3 regions of the Pseudaquabacterium inlustre genome follow, and region 1 is predicted to be linked to each of the others. Evidence: predicted binding sites of a transcription regulator. Region 1 holds the regulator's gene; each other region holds the start of a gene.

What was found. Region 1 encodes sigma-54, which starts transcription at its own class of promoters, with help from an activator protein. Its sites were predicted from a motif close to TGGCANGNAANCTGCTTT; they were not measured.
Region 2: the regulator sigma-54 is predicted to act here: its motif matches at 2,933-2,950, upstream of nifB (nitrogenase cofactor biosynthesis protein NifB).
Region 3: the regulator sigma-54 is predicted to act here: its motif matches at 4,605-4,622, upstream of glnA (type I glutamate--ammonia ligase).

Annotation. Positions count from the first base shown of each region.
Region 1 covers NZ_JBBUTH010000008.1:160,782-166,813, reverse strand. The annotation lists gene AACH10_RS15330 (SPOR domain-containing protein) at 1-148, shown strand, start outside; gene AACH10_RS15325 (thiol:disulfide interchange protein DsbA/DsbL) at 235-873, shown strand; gene lptA (lipopolysaccharide transport periplasmic protein LptA) at 1,017-1,676, shown strand; gene lptB (LPS export ABC transporter ATP-binding protein) at 1,706-2,482, shown strand; gene AACH10_RS15310 (RNA polymerase factor sigma-54) at 2,499-4,040, shown strand; gene AACH10_RS15305 (THUMP domain-containing class I SAM-dependent RNA methyltransferase) at 4,037-5,524, shown strand; gene AACH10_RS15300 (MFS transporter) at 5,525-6,032, opposite strand, start outside.
Region 2 covers NZ_JBBUTH010000010.1:29,680-35,711, forward strand. The annotation lists gene AACH10_RS20500 (hypothetical protein) at 1-536, opposite strand, end outside; gene AACH10_RS20505 (HesB/IscA family protein) at 642-1,040, opposite strand; gene AACH10_RS20510 (4Fe-4S binding protein) at 1,086-1,280, opposite strand; gene nifB (nitrogenase cofactor biosynthesis protein NifB) at 1,319-2,896, opposite strand; gene AACH10_RS20520 (hypothetical protein) at 3,380-4,432, shown strand; gene AACH10_RS20525 (DUF6976 family protein) at 4,422-5,507, shown strand; gene AACH10_RS20530 (VOC family protein) at 5,620-6,032, shown strand, end outside.
Region 3 covers NZ_JBBUTH010000009.1:458,018-464,049, forward strand. The annotation lists gene ntrC (nitrogen regulation protein NR(I)) at 1-1,280, opposite strand, end outside; gene glnL (nitrogen regulation protein NR(II)) at 1,315-2,403, opposite strand; gene AACH10_RS19490 (hypothetical protein) at 2,409-2,960, opposite strand; gene glnA (type I glutamate--ammonia ligase) at 3,090-4,505, opposite strand; gene AACH10_RS19500 (competence/damage-inducible protein A) at 4,744-5,544, opposite strand; gene AACH10_RS19505 (EI24 domain-containing protein) at 5,566-6,032, opposite strand, start outside.

The DNA.
Region 1 (6,032 bases):
GGCCAAGGTGATGGCGCGCGAGCAGTCGGGCAAGACGGTCTACCGCGTGCGCCTGGGCCCGTTCGACGAGCGCGATGCCGCCGACGACCTGCGCGACAAGCTGGGCGCGGCCGGTGTCGAGTCCACGCTGGTGCGTGTCGAGCGTTGAACCAGGGTTGAACCTGTGGCGGTCGGCTGACTCCATGGGCGATCCACCCCTGAAATGCATGCCCTGAGCCGGGCAAAGGAAGTCGAATGAACCGTCGTGACATCGTGATCGGTCTGCCCGCCGCGGGCCTGCTCAGCGGCCTGGCGCTGCCCAGCCTGGCCCAGGGCGGCCCGGTCGAGGGCCAGGACTACAAGAAGCTCGACAAGCCGCTGGCCGTGGCCGCCGGCAAGATCGAGGTGGTCGAGTTCTTCGGCTACTGGTGCCCGCATTGCAACGCCTTCGAGCCGGCGCTGGACGCCTGGCAGCGCAAGCTGCCGGCCGACCAGGTGGCCTTCCGCCGCGTCTCGATCTCGTTCCGCCCGAACCAGGAGCCGCTGCAGCGCCTGTACTACGCGCTGGAGGCCCTGGGCCAGGTCGAGGCGCTGCACCGCAAGGTGTTCAACGCCGTGCACATCGAGCGCAAGCCGTTCAACAACGACGCCGACGTGCTGGCCTGGGCCCAGGCCAGTGGTGCCGATGGCGCCAAGATCGTCGAGGCGATGAAGAGCTTCGGCGTGGCCACCAAGGTGCGCCTGGCGCGCCAGCTGGCCGAGGGCTATGGCATCGACGGCGTGCCCACGCTGGGCGTGCAGGGCCGCTGGCGCACCGCGCCGTCGATGGCCGGCAGCGAGGTTCGCGCACTGGCCGTCACCGACGCGCTGATCGCGATGGCGCGCAAGGCCTGATACATCCTCTGGAAAACCCTGGGTTTCTGACGCCGCGCTGACGGCGTCACCAAGGCCCACCGGATGCCACAGATTTGGCATCCGGGTATTCCGCAGCGAACGGCACTTGGGCCTAGAATGGTCTGCAAGTTTTGTGCCGTTCGATGCCCATCCTGCCCGCCCTCACCCCGTCCGCCGCCCGGCTGCTGCCCGGTGCCGCCCTGGCCTTGACGCTGGCGGTGGCCGGACCGGCGCTGGCCGAGCGCGCCGACCGCACCAAGCCGATGGCGCTGGAAAGCGATCAGCCCTGCGTGGTGAACCTGGCCAAGCAGATCAGCCAGTGCAGCGGCAACGTGGTGATCAGCCAGGGCACGCTGCTGTTGCGCGCCGACAAGCTGGAGGTGCGTGAGACGCCCGAAGGCTGGCAGGTGGTGCAGGCCAGCGGCACGGCCGACAAGCCGGCCCGCGTGAAGCAAAAGCGCGACGGCATCGACGAGAGCGTCGAGGGCCAGGCCCAGCGCATCGACTACGACAGCAAGACCGGCGTGATCCGCTTCGAAGGCGCGGCCGTGGTGCGGCGCCTGCGCGGCGCCACGCTGGCCGATGAGATCCAGGGCGCGCGCATCGTCTGGGACGGCCAGGCCGAGACCTTCAATGTGCAGGGCGGTGGGGCCACCACCGCCACCAACCCCGGCGGCCGCGTGCGCGCGGTGATCACGCCACGCCCCGGCACCGAGGCCGCCGCCGCGATGGCCGCCGAGGCCGCGTCCGCACCCGCGCAGGCCCCGCTGAAGAGCACGCCGGCCCTCGGGGAGCGGCGGTGACATCCGCCCAGGCGCCAGAGCGCGTGGCGATGGCGGCGCAGCCCCCGATCGGCCAGAGCCAAGGGCTCCAAGGGCTGACGGTCCAGGGGCTGCAAAAGAGCTACGGCTCGCGCCAGGTGGTCAAGGAAGTGCACCTGGCCGTGGGCGCCGGCGAGGTGGTGGGCCTGCTGGGCCCCAACGGCGCCGGCAAGACCACCACCTTCTACATGGTGGTGGGTCTGGTGCGTGCCGATGCCGGCGAGATCCGCATCGACGGCCAGGCCGTGCAAGGCAAGCCCATCCACCAGCGCGCGCGCATGGGCCTGAGCTACCTGCCGCAGGAAGCCTCGATCTTCCGCAAGCTCACGGTCGAGGAGAACGTGCGTGCGGTGCTCGAGCTGCAGGTGGGCGCCGACGGCCGGCCGCTGGCGGCCACCGAGATCCAGCAGCGCCTGGACGGCCTGCTGCACGACCTGAGCATCGAGAAGCTGCGCGACTCGCCGGCGCCGGCACTGTCGGGCGGCGAGCGTCGCCGTGTCGAGATCGCCCGCGCGCTGGCCACGCAGCCGCGCTTCATCCTGCTCGACGAGCCCTTCGCTGGCGTCGATCCGATCGCGGTGATCGAGATCCAGCGCATCATCGGCTTCCTGAAGCAGCGCGGCATCGGCGTGCTGATCACCGACCACAACGTGCGCGAGATGCTGGGCATCTGCGACCGCGCCTACATCATCAGCGAGGGGCGCGTGCTGGCCGAAGGCACGCCGTCCGAGATCGTCGAGAACGCCGACGTTCGCCGGGTGTACCTCGGCGAGCATTTCAAGATGTGATGACAGGCCCGAAGTCATGAAGCCTTCATTGCAGGTCCGCCTGTCGCAGCACCTGGCGCTGACGCCCCAGCTGCAGCAATCGATCCGCCTGCTGCAACTCTCCACGCTGGAGCTGCACCAGGAAATCGAGCAGATGCTCGAGGCCAATCCCTTCCTCGACGTGGAGGACGGCGGCGACGACTCGCTGGCCTATGGCCTGGAACGCGTGGCCGCCACGCCGGAGAGCGGTGCCGGCGCCGAGCGCGAGAAGGAGCGCCTGAGCGAGCGCGAGGACGCCGGCAGCGACGAGCCTGCCGGCGTGGACACCGCCGAGTTCGGCGCCACCGAGCGCGACGACTGGGAGAACGGCACCGAGCGTGACGACTTCGACGGCATCCGCGAGGCGCCCAGCAACAGCCCCTCGGGCAGCGGCGACGACGACTTCGAGCCGGTGGACGCGGCCAGCAGCGGCCCCACGCTGCAGGAGCACCTGCGCCGCCAGCTGCTGGGCATGCGCCTGTCGGACGAAGACGCGGCCACCGTGATGGTGCTGATCGAGAGCCTGGACGAGGACGGCTGGCTGGCCGACCCGCTGGCCGAGATCGCCGAGCGCGTGGCCGCCTCGCTGGACATCCCCGAAGACGACCTGGAGGCGCGCGAAGACCTGTTCGAGCGCCTGCGCTGCGGCCTGAAGTGGCTGCAGAGCCTGGAGCCCACCGGCGTGGGCGCCGCCAACCTGGGTGAGTGCCTGTGCCTGCAACTGCGCGAGAAGCCGGCCAGCCCGGCGCGCAAGCTGGCCATGCGCATTGCCGAGCAGCACCTCGAGCTGCTGGCGCGGCGCGACATGAAGAAGCTGACGCAGGCCACCGGCGCTGATGAAGCGCTGCTGCGCGAGGCCCAGGCGCTGATCCTGACCTGCGAGCCCAAGCCGGGCCGGCCGTTCACGCGCGCCGAGGCCAACATCATCGTGCCCGACGTCATCGTGCAGAAGGCCGGGCGCGGCTGGAAGGCCGTGCTCAACCCCGACGTGATGCCCAAGCTGAAGATCAACGACCTCTATGCGCAGGCCATCCGCGGCCAGCGCAACGGGGCCGCGGGTGGGCTGTCGTCGCGGCTGCAGGAGGCGCGCTGGTTCATGAAGAACATCCTGCAGCGCTTCGACACCATCCTGCGCGTCAGCCAGGCCATCGTCGAGCGGCAGAAGGGCTTCTTCACCCACGGCGAGATCGCGATGAAGCCGCTGGTGCTGCGCGAAATCGCCGACGAACTGGGCCTGCACGAGAGCACGATCTCGCGCGTGACCACGGCCAAGTACATGAACACGCCGTTCGGCACCTTCGAGCTGAAGTACTTCTTCGGCTCCAGCCTGAACACCGAGGCCGGCGGCAACGCCAGCTCCACCGCCGTGCGCGCGCTGATCAAGCAGCTGGTGGCCAACGAAGACCCGGCCAAGCCGCTGTCGGACAGCCAGCTGTCGGACATGCTGTCCGAGCAGGGCATCCAGGTGGCGCGGCGCACGGTGGCCAAGTACCGCGAGGCGCTGAAGATCGCGCCCGCCAACCTGCGCAAAGCCCTTTGACCAAGACCCCCCGTCCGCCGATCGGCGGCTACAAGACCCAGCGCCACACCGAGGCGCGTGGGCCCGGCCCGCGTTCCGGCGGCCCTGGCGGTCCGGCCATGCGCGGTCCCGGTGGCCCCGGCATGCCGGCCCGCGGCCCGGTGCGCCTGCCCGTCAAGGCCATCGCGCCGGTGGGCGACACGCCGGTGTCGCTGTTCCTGCCCTGTGCCGCTGGCGTCGAGCCGCTGCTGGCCGACGAGGTGGCGGCCCTGCTGGGCGTGGACCGCGCCGTGGTGCCGGCCGACCCCAGCCGCCGCCGCGTGGTGGAGCAGCGTGGCGGCGTGCAGGTGCTGGGCGATGCCCGCGTGGCGATGCAGCTGAACCTGCACAGCCGCCTGGCGCAGCGCGTGCTGTGGCCGCTGGCCTTCGGCCCCTACGAGAGCGAGCACGACCTGTACGACCTGGCGCGCCGCGTGCCGTGGGGCGACTGGATCACGCCCGAGCAGACCTTCCGCATCGACACCAGCGCCACGCGCAGTCCGCTGCAGAGCCTGAACTTCGCCACGCTGCGCGTGAAGGACGCGCTGTGCGATGTGCTGCGCGACGCCACCGGCAGCCGCCCCAGCGTCGACACCCGCCACCCCGATCTGCCGCTGGTGCTGCACCTGACGGCCGACACCGCGTCGCTGTATGCCGACACCTCGGGCGAGGCGCTGTTCAAGCGCGGCTGGCGCGACGAGCGCGATGGCGGCCTGAAGGGCGAGGCGCCACTGAAGGAAACCCTGGCCGCCGCGATGCTGGCCGCCGCCGGCTGGCAGGGCCGGCCCGAAGACGGTGCGCTGCTCGACCCCTGCTGCGGCGCCGGCACCATCGCCATCGAGGCCGCGCAGATCGCCTGTGGCATCGCGCCGGGGCTGAAGCGCCGCTTCGCCTTCGAGCGCATGCTGCCGTTCCGCACGCAACTGTCCGCCTGGGGCCAGCTGAAGGCCGAGGCGCAGGCGGCCGTGCACGCGCCGGCCGTGGCCATCCACGCCGGTGACGTGAGCTTCCGCATGACCGACTTCGCCGCGCGCAATGCCCAGCGCGCCGGCGTCGGCCATGCCATCGTCTTCAAGACCGCCGACGCGCTGCAGCGCCCGCCGCCGGCCGAGGCCGGCCTGCTGGTGTTCAACCCGCCGTACGGCGAGCGCATCGAGGCCAAGGGCTCGCGCGGCGAGCGCGGCGCCGAGCGCGCGGTGCGCGAGGGCTTCGCTGAAGGCCCTGCGGGTGCGCCCGAGGGCGAGAAGGACGCCGCCGGCGCCGCCTTCTTCAGCGGCCTGGCCGCGCACTGGAAGCGCGCCTATGCCGGCTGGACGGCCTGGGTGCTCAGCCCCGACATGAAGCTGCCGCAGGCCCTGCGCCTGAAGGAAGCCCGCCGCGTGCCGATGTGGAACGGTCCGATCGAGTGCCGGCTGTTCCGCTTCGACCTGATCGCCGGCTCGGCGCGGGCGCCGCGCGCCGAGTGATCAGCGCGCCGGCCGCACCTGGCGCAGCCACAGCAGCGCGGCCCCCATCAGCGCCAGCGGCAGCAGCGCGCCCAGGTTCATGGCCTGCCAGCCGCCGGTGGTGACCAGCGCGCCCGAGCTGAACGAGGTCAGCGTCATCGTCGTGTAGACGCAGAAGTCCAGCGCCGCCTGGGCGCGGGTCTTTTCCTCGGGGCGCCAGGCCTCGGTGGCCAGCGTGGTGCCGCCGATGTAGAGGAAGTTCCAGCCCAGGCCCAGCACCATCAGCGCGCCCAGGAAGTGCATGACGTCGTTGCCCGACAGCGCGAACGCCACGCAGCCCAGGTTCAGCAGCAGGCCCACGGCCATCACCGGCTCCACGCCGAAGCGCTGGATCAGCCGGCCGGTGACGAAGCTGGGCACGAACATCGCCAGCACATGCCACTCCAGCACCAGCGCGGCGGCCGAGAACGGGTGGCTGCACTGGGCCATGGCGATGGGCGTGGCGGCCATCAGCAGGTTCATCACGCCG
Region 2 (6,032 bases), on a different contig from region 1:
TCTTCGCCGGCGGCGGCGGCCAGTGCGCGCAGGCGCACGGTCTCCAGCAGTGCGGCGCCCACGCAGTCGTCGGGATCGATGGCGCGCAGCTGGGCCAGTGCGTCACCGGCCTCGGCCAGGTCGTTCAGGCGCAGGCTCAGGTAGGCATAGCCCTTGAGCGTGAACAGGTAAAAGCGCGTGCGCGCATCGGTGCGCAGATCGGCCGCGGCCAGGCCCACCTGCGTGTGCAGCGGCTGGCGCGGCACCTCGCGCCACAGGGCCGGCAGGCCCAGCGAGCGCGCGCCCACCACCAGCGCGCGGCGCGCCACATCGCGCGCAGCGGCCAGGCGGTGGCCGTAGAAGTGGTGGCGGTAGAAGGCGATCAGCACCGCCGGGTGCTCGGGCGCCAGGTCCTGCGCCTTCATCAGCAGGGCCATGGCGCGCATCGGGTCGCTGCTGCGGTGCTGCCCGGCGGCCGCCAGCGCGGCTTCGGCCAGCGGCGGCAGGCCACCACCGAGCACGGCGGTGTCGAAGTCCAGGTCGGCGTTGACGTCCATGATGGCGTTGCTTGACGGTGAGCGAAGCGGCCTCAGGCCCGCCGGGCCGCCCCAAGGGCCTGAGCGCCCCCTCGGGGGGCAGGAGCGAAGCGACGTGGGGGCACGTCAAACCTTCGCGACGCGGCGGATCGAGTCGAGCGAGACGCTGGCCTGGGCCGGCGCGCTGGCGGCCGGGGCTTCGCCCGAGCTGCTGCAGCCGCAGGCGGCCTGGTTCGGGTTCACGAAGGTCAGGCCGCTCTTGGTGGGCGTGTCGGCAAAGTCGATCGTCACGCCGTCGAGCAGCAGTCGGCTTTCGGCCGGCAGGAACACGCGCAGACCGTTGACGGTGACATCGGCATCACCGTCGCGCGGTGCCGCCTCCACCGTGAACTCGCTCGAATAACCCGAGCAACCGCCCGGCGTCACCGTCAGCCGGAAGCCGCCGGCCGGGGTCTCGGAGAAACGCACCATGCGGCGCATGAACTTCTCGGCGGCGGCGGTGACGGTGAACTGGGGTTGCAGCATGTTTGTCTCGCGGGTTCGTTTGGTGGAGGCGCGCCTGAGCGGAGCTCAGGCCTTCTTGATGCAGTTGTCGACGGGGCAGACGGCGACACATTGGGGGGAATCGAACTGGCCTTCGCACTCGGTGCACTTGGCCGGATCGATGATGAAGGTGCCGCCCTTTTCACGGATGGCGACGTTGGGGCACTCGGGCTCGCAGGCCGAGCAGCCGGTGCACATGGAGGCGATGATCTTGAGGGCCATGGTGATCTCCGGTTAGGTGGTGGGGAGTGGGTCGGGGGTCAGGCGGCCGCTTCGGCGGTGCCGGTGTAGGCGCCCTGGCGGATGCTGGCGTCGCCGCGCGGCTGGTGCGTGATGGCGCCGCTGGCGATGCGCTGGCGGTAGTCGGTGAACCAGCTGAGCGCGGCCTTCTCGATGAACTCGTGCGCGTACTGGTCCACCGGCTCGATGCCGGCGGCCTTCAGTTCGTCACGCGGGCAGGCACCGATCTTGGACACCAGCACGGCGTGGCAGTCGTTGATGGCGTTGACGATGGACGGCAGTTGCTCGTCTTCGCCATAGCCGCCCTGGCAGTACAGGTCGACGCGGCGGTGGCCGACGAACAGCGCCTCGCCCTGGCTCACCTCGAAGATCTGGAACTCGGTGGCGTGGCCGAAGTGCTGGTTGACCTTGCCGTGGCCTTCGGTGGCCACCGCCACCAGCAGCTTCATATCAGGGTCGACACCGTCGTCCACCGCGGCGCTGGCCAGGGCCGCGCGCTTGGCATCCACCTGGGCCTGGCGCTCGGTTTCTACCGCGTTCTGGTAGTTGCGGCGCTTGTCCAGGTCGTACACCACTTCCATCTGCTCGATCTTGTCGAGCGTGAACTCTTCCGAGCGGTCCTCGCCCAGCAGGCCCACGGCATCGGCACGGCACTGGCGGCAGTGGCGCATCAGGTTGGCGCCACCCATGCACGCATCCTGCACGGCCTTCAGCTCCTGCGCGGTGGGGCCACGCTGGCCGTTCAGGCCGAAGTAGGTGCCATGCTCGGGCTCGGAGATGAGCGGCATGATGTTGTGCAGGAAGGCACCGCGCTTCTTCACCTCGCGGTTCACCTCGATCAGGTGCTCGTCGTTGATGCCGGGGATCAGCACCGAGTTGATCTTGGTGAGCACGCCGCGGGCGGTCAGCATCTCCAGGCCCTGCATCTGCTGCTCGTGCAGGATGCGGGCGGCCTCGTAGCCGGTGACGCGCTTGTGCTCCCAGAAGATCCACGGATAGATCTTCTCGCCCACCGCCGGGTCGACCATGTTGATGGTGATCGTGACGTGGTCGATGTTGTACTTGCAGATCTCGTCCACCAGGGCCGGCAGGGCCAGGCCGTTGGTCGACAGGCACAGCTTGATGTCGGGTGCCTGCTCCTGCAGCATCTTGAAGGTGTCGAAGGTCTTCTTCGGGTTGGCCAGGCTGTCGCCGGGGCCGGCGATGCCCAGCACGGTCATCTGCGGGATCTCGCTGGCGACCGCGACCACCTTCTTGACGGCCTGCTCGGGCGTGAGCTTCTGGCTCACCACGCCGGGTCGGCTCTCGTTGCTGCAGTCGTACTTGCGATTGCAGTAGTTGCACTGGATGTTGCACGCCGGGGCCACGGCCACGTGCATGCGGGCATAGTGGTGGTGCGCCTCTTCCGAGTAGCACGGGTGGTTCTTCACTTTGTCCCAGATTTCCTGGGGCATGTCGTCCGGGCCGGCGGAGGTGCCGCAACTGGCCTTGCCCTCGCCACCGGTGGTGCCGCAGCCTCCTCCGGTTTCGACGACGGTACTGACGGCTTGGTGGCCTTTGCGAAGGTCACCGATCGAAACGAAGGCAGTGTTGCTCATGGCACGGGCCTCGGGGGTGGGGTGTGATGCCCCGTCATTGCGAGACGCGTGCCAGCGAATCGCCAGGCAAAAGTTGTTCAGAATCAATGACTTGTCGGGCTGTCGCGGCTGTCGGTCCTGGTGTGTTTCACGACAAATTCGACAGCGCCGGGCCGTGGACTGCGGGCTGCGACCGTGCGTCCGGCCGGCCCCCCGCAGCCAGGGGGCGGGCCGCCCCGGGCAGGCGCAGCCGTTGCGCGCTGGGCCACGCTGGAGCAGTGTGGCGTGTGCCCGCAGCGCGTTCTGTGCGAGGCCTGGGCAATGCGTCGGCGGGCTGCGCCAGCGCGGGCCAGCGCGCCGGGCGCCCTGCGCCAGCGTGCAGCAGGCGGCGGGGTTAGCACGGGCTGGCCGGACGCGGTGCTGACACGCAGGATGCGCGGCCGCTGAACCACCAGGCGCCGCCGCTTCGCATGCAGGGCAGGCGTCCGCCGGAGACCTGACACCATGGCCACTGCCGACGCGCCGCTGCTGGCGCAATTGCTGGGCATCCGCCCTCCCTGGACCGTGCTGGCGGTGCTGCCGTCGGCCGATCTGCGCGTCGTCACCGTGCAGGTCGGCCGGCAGCGGCCTGCGCCGCGCTTCTGGGTGCGGCGCGAGCCGCCGCCTGCGTGGCGCCACCGCCGCTGGGAGCACCTGCCGCTGCTGGGCCAGCGCTGCCAGGTGCTGCTGTCGCTGGCGCCCGACGAGGCGGCGCCCGAGGCACCCTGGACGGGCGAGGAGGGCCAGCAGTTCAGCCGGGCGCTGTCGCGGCAGGTGATCGATCTGCTGCTGGCCGGCGCCACCATCGAGCAGCTGTGCGTGCTGCTGAAGCTGCCGGTGGCCGACCTGTGGCGCTTCAAGTTCCGGCTGGAGGGTGGCGGTGCGCCGGCGCCGGCAGCCCCGGCCCAGGCAGGGGTGGCCACCGCGGCATCGGCGACGCGGGTGCCGGTGGCCGCTGTGGCCGCGCCACCGGCGCCGCAGCCCAGGCCGGTCATGGCGGTGCCGGCCACGCCTGTGCCGGTGGCCACATCGCCGCTGTGGCGCGCACTGCTGCTGGGGCGCGTGGCGCTGGAGGTGCGGGCGCTGAGCCTGCGCCTGCTGCTGTCCAAGCTACAGCGCGAGGCAGCGCTGCACCAGGACGCCGACCTGCATGCCCAGGCCGCTGCCGACCTGCACCGCTACGTGCTGCGCAACCAGGCCACGCTGGGCCATGAACTGGCGCAGCTGCATGCACTGGCCCAGGGGGCGGATGGCGGCCTGGGCGATGCCGCCGCGCGCGGCGCGCTGCCGGCCGTGACCGATCCGTTGTGGATGGAGCTGCTGCAGGGCCAGCGTGCGCTGGAGGTGCGCGCGCTGGGGCTGAAGCTGCTGCTGTCCAAGCTGCGCAACCAGATCGACGTGATCCACGACGACGAGGTGCGCATGGTCAAGCTGGTGGAGCTTCACCGGTACTTCGAACGCAATCAAGCCATGCTGGGCCATGAGCTCGCACAGATCGGACGTTGGCATGCTCACTGACACCCTGCCTTTTCTGCCCGCCACTGTCGCGCCCGATGCGCCGGCGTGGGCCCCTCACGGCGCCAATGGTCTGGTGCAGTCTCTGATGGGTGTGGCCGAGGCGGCAGCGCTGGTGCGCAGCGGCCGGCCCTGCTGCATTGCCGGCGACGCGCAGGCCCTGCGCAGCCTGCCGCCCGGGCGCTGGATCGGCGGCAGCATCCCGTACTTCATGGCCGAGCAGGGCGGGCTGTGCAGCCGTGAGCAGGTGTTCGTCACCGAGCTGCCGCAGCTGCCGCCGGGTGCGGGCGACGGCGCCTGGGTGCAGCGCTACACGCGCGAGACGCTGTCGCGCGTGTGCACCGATGCGCCGGCGCATGGCTTCTCGCTCATCGTGCTGCCGGCCTTCTCGGCCGTGCACGAGGCCTTCGCGCAGGAGGCGCCTGACTACCCCGAGATGTACCAGCGCCCGCTGCTGGGCTGGGTGGCCGGCTTGCACCTGGACGACCTGGGCCAGGCCCTGCCGGGGGTGATGCACGGGCCCGACGGCCGCTGGCTGCACGACGAGGCGGTGGTGCTGCACGTGCCGGTGTCGCCGGCCCTGCAGGCCCACCTGGACATCGTCAACCCGTTCGAGCCGAGTTCCGGCCCCGGCATCGTGTTCGATGCGGGCGGCTTCAGCGCGGGCGATTGCCTGATCGACGGCCAGCCGGCCAACCTGCACGACTGGCTGCTGGCCGGCGGCGCCGACACGCGCCTGCCGCTGGTGGCCGACTACTGCGGTGCGATGGTCAACGTGAGCATCAAGGCGCTGGACGCCGCGGCCCACCGGGTGGACTTCTATGCGCCGGTGTTCCCCGGCGTGGTCTACCGCTGCGCGCGGCCGTTGCCCGACTACGTGGCTGCCTTCGAGCGCGCCCTGGCGCGGCAGCAACCCCCCGGCACACTGGTGATGAGCTGCAACTGCATCCTCAACTACCTGCATGGCGGGTTGGAGGGGCGCACGCTGGGCGCGATGCGCGGGCCGGCCACCTTTGGCGAGATCGCCTACCAGCTGCTGAACCAGACCCTGGTGTACCTGACGCTGGTGGAGGCCTGAGCAGGGCGCGCGGCCTGTCACCTGCGGATCAGGCCGGGCTGCCGGGGCGGCATAGAGTGGCGGGCACCCGCCGCGTCACCGTCCGGCCAGGCGGTCCACCAGGAGGCCTGCCATGCGCATCCGCCAGATCGTCTTCGCCGCCGCTGACCTGGCGCGCAGCCGTGCACTGCTGTCCCAGGTGCTGCAACTGTCAGCGCCGTTCCGAGACCCTGGCGTGGCCGAGTTCGGCATCGACAACGCGGTGTTCTGCTTCGGCGACCAGTTCATCGAGGTGATCTCGCCGACGCAGCCCGACACCGCCTGCGGCCGCCACCTGGCACGGCTGGGCGACGGCGGCTACATGCTGATCCTGCAGACCGACAGCCTGGCGCGCGAGCGCGCGCACCTCGACGCGCTGGGCGTGCGCCGCGTGTGGCAGGCCGAGTTCGACGACATCGCGGCCATGCACCTGCACCCCAAGGACATTGGCGGCGCCATCGTGTCGCTCGACGAGCCGCGGCCCGCCGCCGCCTGGCGCTGGGGCGG
Region 3 (6,032 bases), on a different contig from region 1:
CCTGCCGGCAGCGCGCCCGGCGGGGGCGCCGTCGGGGCCGGTGCCCAGGCCATGGCCGCGCCCCCCGGCACCTCGCCGGCAGCCGGTGCGGCCAGGCTCTGCGGCGCCGCGCCGCCTTGCAGCGGCACCTCGCTCAGCAGTTCGGGCGGCAGGTCCTTGGGCTCGATCACCTGGGCCGGCGCCATCACCGTGAGCCAGTGGCACACGTTTTCCAGCTGGCGCACGTTGCCCGGGAAGTCGAAGCCCATCAGCCGCTCCAGCGCGGCCTCGGTGATGCGCTTGGCCTCCACGCCCAGCTCCTTGGCGCTCTTGGCCAGGAAGAAGCGGGTCAGGCCGGCGATGTCCTCGCGGCGCTCGCGCAGCGGCGGCAGGCGCAGGCGGATGACGTTCAGGCGGTGGAACAAGTCCTCGCGGAACGCGCCCTCGCGCACCCGCTGCTCCAGGTTCTGGTGCGTGGCGGCGATCACCCGCACATTGGCCTTCAGCGGCTGGTGGCCGCCCACGCGGTAAAACTGTCCGTCGCTCAGCACGCGCAGCAGGCGCGTCTGCAGGTCGAAGGGCATGTCGCCGATTTCGTCGAGGAACAGCGTGCCCTCGTCGGCCTGCTCGAAGCGCCCGCGGCGCGTGGTCTGCGCGCCGGTGAAGGCGCCGCGCTCATGGCCGAACAGCTCGCTTTCCAGCAGGTCCTTCGGAATGGCCGCGGTGTTGATGGCGATGAACGGCCCCGCCGCACGCGGGCTGTGCTTGTGCAGCGCACGCGCCACCAGTTCCTTGCCCGAGCCGGATTCACCGGTGATCAGCACCGTGACGTTGCTCTGGCTGAGGCGGCCGATGGCGCGGAACACGTCCTGCATCGCCGGCGCCTGGCCCAACATCTCGGGCATCTGGGCCTGGGCGATGTCGCGCACCTGCTCGCGCAGGCTTTCGTCGACGGCGCGGCGGATCAGCTCCACCGCCTTGGGCAGGTCAAACGGCTTGGGCAGGTACTCGAAGGCCCCGCCCTGGAAGGCGCTGACCGCGCTGTCCAGGTCGGAGTAGGCGGTCATGATGATGACCGGTAGGCCGGGCAGGCGCTGCTTGACCTTGGCCAGCAGGTCGATGCCCGAACCACCGGGCATGCGGATGTCGCTGACCAGCACCTGCGGCTCGTCGTCGTCGAGCGCGGTCAGCACATCGCGCGGGTTCGAGAAGCTTCGCGTGGCGAACTGCTCGCGGGCCAGGGCCTTTTCGAGCACGAAGCGGATGGATTGGTCGTCGTCTACGATCCAGATGGGTTTCATTCGGCGGCGGCCTGGTTGCCGGATCCCGGCCCGATCAGGGCAGCGGAATCACGATTCGGAACACGGTCCGGCCAGGCTCGCTGTCGCATTCGATCATGCCCTGGTGCTGCTGCACGAAGGTTTGCGCCAACGTCAGCCCGAGGCCCGAACCGCCATCGCGTCCCGACACCAGCGGGAAGAAGATGCGATCACGGATGTCCTCGGGCACGCCCGGTCCGTTGTCCTCGATATGCAATTCCAGTGCCAGTCGGAAGCGCTGCTTGCCGATGGTGGCCTGACGCGACACGCGCGTGCGCAGCACGATGCGGCCATCGCCCGCGGCGATGCGGTCGGCCAGCGCATGGGCGGCGTTGTGGGCGATGTTGAGCACGGCCTGGATCAGCTGCTCGCGGTCGCCGCGGAACTCGGGGATCGAGGTGTCGTAGTCGCGCTGCACCGACAGCCCGCGCGGAAACTCGGCCAGGATCAGCGAGCGCACGCGCTCGCAGACCTCGTGGATGTTGACGTCGCTCACCACGTGCGGACGGCGGTGCGGCGCCAGCAGCCGGTCGACCAGGGCCTGCAGGCGGTCGGCCTCGTGGATGATGACCTCGGTGTACTCCTTGAGCTCCTTGCTCTCGATGTCCATGGCCAGCAGCTGCGCCGCACCACGGATGCCACCCAGCGGGTTCTTGATCTCGTGGGCCAGGTTGCGGATCAGCTCCTTGTTGGCCTGCACCTGGCCGAGCGCCCGCTCCTCGCGGTCCTGCTTGGTTTGCTGCTCGATCTCCAGCATCTCCACCAGCACGCGCTCGCCGCCGTGGTGGTCGATCTGCGTGACGATCACATGCACCGGCAGCAGCTCGTGCGCGGCCACCGGCGCACGGCGCAGCGTGGCATCGAAGCGGCCGGTGGCGATCTCGTTGCGGGCCACCGAATCCACCGTCTCGCGCAGCTGACGCGGATCGACGAACCAGTCGAACAGGTTGCCGCGCATCAGCGTGCGGCGCGACAGGCCGGCGATGTCCTCGAACATCGCGTTGACGAACAGCATGCGGCCATCGGGCCGCACCACGGCCACCATGGTGGCCAGCAGGTCCAGCGCGTCAAAGCGCGCCAGGCCGGAGGAAGACGGGGAGCTCATCGCGCTCAGGGGGTGATCTTCGCCAGCTCGCGCTTGATGGCCGCCACGTCGCTTTCGCTGCGCGTGATGGCGGCCTTCAGCTCGGCCGTGCGATCCAGGTACTTCTGGTAGTTGCGTTCGTCGCCGCGCCGCTCAGGCTCGCCGTTGTTGTAGTCGCGCTTGAGCTGGGCCAGGCGCTCTTCTTCCTTGCGCAGTTCGGCCTCGAGGATGCGGCGGGCATCGCTGTCGCGCTGGCGCTGGGCCGCGGGGTCGACCTTGGCCTCCGAGGCCCGCGGCGCGTTGGCATTGGCGTTGCCGGCATTGCTGGCCGGGGCACGCGGCCGCCCGCCCTGCACGATGGTGATCGGCGCCCCGTCGATGGTGCGGCAGCCACGGGCGCGCGCCTCCTCGTCGGTGAGCATGTTGGTGAACTCGTCGGCGCCGCCGGTCTTGCCCGGGCAGCGGTACACCGGGCCGGGTTGGGCCTGGGCCAGGCTGGCGGTGGCCAGCCCCAGGGCCAGCCCCCAGGCCGGCAGGCGCAAGGCGCGGGAGCGGCGGTTCACAACGGCATCGGGCATCGGGATTCGGCCTGTCCTACGGCCCCGACCAGGGCCGGCTGCGGCATTGTCGGGCAGAAAAAAGGGCGGCCCCTGGCCGCCCTTGTGCGTGAGGCCGTGACCGCCGCGACGCGGCAGCCACGCGGGCCATCACAGCGAGTAGTACATGTCGTACTCGACCGGATGCACGGCCATGCGGAAGCGGGTCACTTCCTGCATCTTCAGGTCGATGTAGGAGTCGATCCAGGCATCGGTGAACACGCCACCCTTGGTCAGGAACGCACGGTCCTTGTCCAGGTACTCGAGGGCCTGGTCCAGGCTGTGGCAGACGGTCGGGACCAGCTTGTCCTCTTCCGGCGGCAGGTGGTACAGGTCCTTCGTGGCGGCTTCGCCCGGATGGATCTTGTTTTCCACGCCGTCCAGGCCGGCCATCAGCAGCGCGGCGAAGCACAGGTACGGGTTGGCCGAGGGATCCGGGAAGCGGGCTTCCACGCGACGGCCCTTCGGGTTGGCCACGTACGGGATGCGGATCGAGGCCGAGCGGTTCTTGGCCGAGTAGGCCAGCTTCACCGGGGCTTCGAAGCCGGGCACCAGGCGCTTGTAGCTGTTGGTGCCGGGGTTGGTGATGGCGTTCAGGGCACGGGCGTGCTTGATGATGCCGCCGATGTAGTACAGCGCGAAGTCGCTCAGACCGGCGTAGCCGTCACCGGCGAACAGGTTCTTGCCGTCCTTCCAGACCGACTGGTGCACGTGCATGCCCGAGCCGTTGTCGCCGACGATGGGCTTGGGCATGAAGGTCGCGGTCTTGCCGTAGGCATTGGCGACGTTCACGATGATGTACTTCTGCAACTGCACCCAGTCGGCGCGCTCGACCAGCGAGCTGAACTTGGTGCCGATTTCCATCTGGCCGGCGTTGGCCACTTCGTGGTGGTGCACTTCGACCGGGATGCCCATCTGCTCGAGCAGCAGGCACATTTCCGAGCGCATGTCCTGGCCGCTGTCGACCGGGGGCACCGGGAAATAGCCGCCCTTGACGGTGGGACGGTAGCCGCTGTTGCCGTGCTCGTACTCCTTGCTGGAGTTCCAGGCGGCTTCTTCGGACTCGATCTTGAAGAACGAGCCGGACATGTCATTGCCCCAGCGGATGCTGTCGAACACGAAGAACTCGGGCTCCGGACCGAAGTAGGCGACATCGCCCAGGCCCGACGAGCGCATGTAGGCTTCGGCGCGCTTGGCCAGCGAGCGCGGATCACGCTCGTAGGGCTTGCCGTCGGTGGGATCCACGACGTCGCAGGTCAGGATCAGGGTCGGCTCTTCGAAGAACGGGTCGATGTTGGCCGTGTTCGGGTCCGGCATCAGCAGCATGTCCGAGGCTTCGATGCCCTTCCAGCCAGCGATCGACGAGCCGTCGAAGGCGTGGCCCGACGTGAACTTGTCTTCGTCAAAGGCGGAAACGGGAACGGACACATGCTGTTCCTTGCCGCGGGTGTCGGTGAAACGGAAGTCGACGAACTTGACTTCGTTTTCCTTCACCATCGACATCACGTCGGCGACGGTCTTGGCCATCAAGAATCTCCTAGCGGGGCGCTGTGCAAACGATGGGATGGGTGTGGTTGTGGCCCGGCGTGTCGAGGGAAAACCCCCGCCGGCGAGGCGCACTGCAATGTAGCAGAAAGCGTGCCCGTGGCCGTCCGGCGGCGGCCGCCCGCCACGCCTGGGCGCACCAATGCATGGCACGCACCGGGGGCCGGTGCGCCCATCGAATGCACCATCTCGGTGCCGTTGTGTGATCTATTTTGGTGCGTCAGTGTCGCACCATTTCGGGGCCCAGTGTGGCGCCATAGCCTGCCAGGCCACCGCGCAGCGTCTCGAACGCTTCGTCCACCCGGTCGGCCGCACCCTTGACGCCCAGCTCGATGTGGCGGCCCCATTGCGGATGGTCGACGCTGGGCAGGCTGAACACCTTGATGCCGGCGTACTGCGCCTCCACCGCCTCCATCAGCGGCGTCAGCGTAGCCTCCATCGCACCCATCACGATCACCGAGCGCTCCACCTGGCGCATGCCGCCGTGCAGCGCGCGGTAGCGCTCGTCCAGCACCCAGGCCACCATCGGATGGGCCATCACCGGAAAGCCGGGGACGAAGTGCACGTCGCCCACCGAGAAGCCGGCGATCTTGTTGTACGGGTTCGGGATGATCTGCGCGCCCTCGGGGAACATGCCCATGTTCAGGCGGTGCAGGTTGTCGGGGCGCTCGGGCTCGTAGGGCAGGCCCTGCTCGGCGGCCACGTCGCGCATGCGCTCGCGGATCAGTTCGGCGGCCTCGGGGTGCAGGGCCAGCGGCCGGTCGAGCGCCGCGGCAGCGGCCTGGCGGGTGTGGTCGTCGGGCGTGGCCCCGATGCCGCCGCAGCTGAACACGATGTCGCCCGAGGCGAAGGCCTCGCGCAGCGTGGCGGTGATGCGTGCACGGTCGTCGCCCACGTAGCGTGCCCAGGCCAGTTGCAGGCCGCGCTCGCCCAGCAGTTCGATGACCTTGGCCAGGTGCTTGTCCTGGCGCTTGCCGGAGAGGATCTCGTCGCCGACGATGATGAGGCCGAAGCTGGGCATGGGTGCGGTGCGGGTTGGGGTTCAGGTGGCCGGCGGCGGCAGGGGCGGGGCCGGCGGGGCGGCAGGCGGCGCCGAGGATGCCACTGCCGGCTCGGCATCGATCACCATGGGGTCATCGGCGGCGTACATCGGCGTGTTGCCCACCGGCGAGGCCTCGGCATCGCGCACGTGGCGCAGGCCGGCCAGCGCGGCCAGCACATAGTGCGTGAACCACAGCGCCGAGAACGCGAACACCAGCGTGTACAGCCACACCGACAGCGCGATGACCAGCGGCGCGAAGATCAGCGTCATGGCCCCGGCGGCCCACAGCAGCGAGGGCGCCGCGCCCAGGTAGCCGGTGATCACGCCGATGCCCAGCAGCGGCAGCCGGTGCTCGCGCAGGATCTGGCGGCGCTCGTCGCGGCTGGCGTGATCGGCCAGCGCGTCGAAGCTCATCACACGGTAGGTCAGCCAGCCCCAGATCAGCGGCGGCAGCACCAGCACCAGCG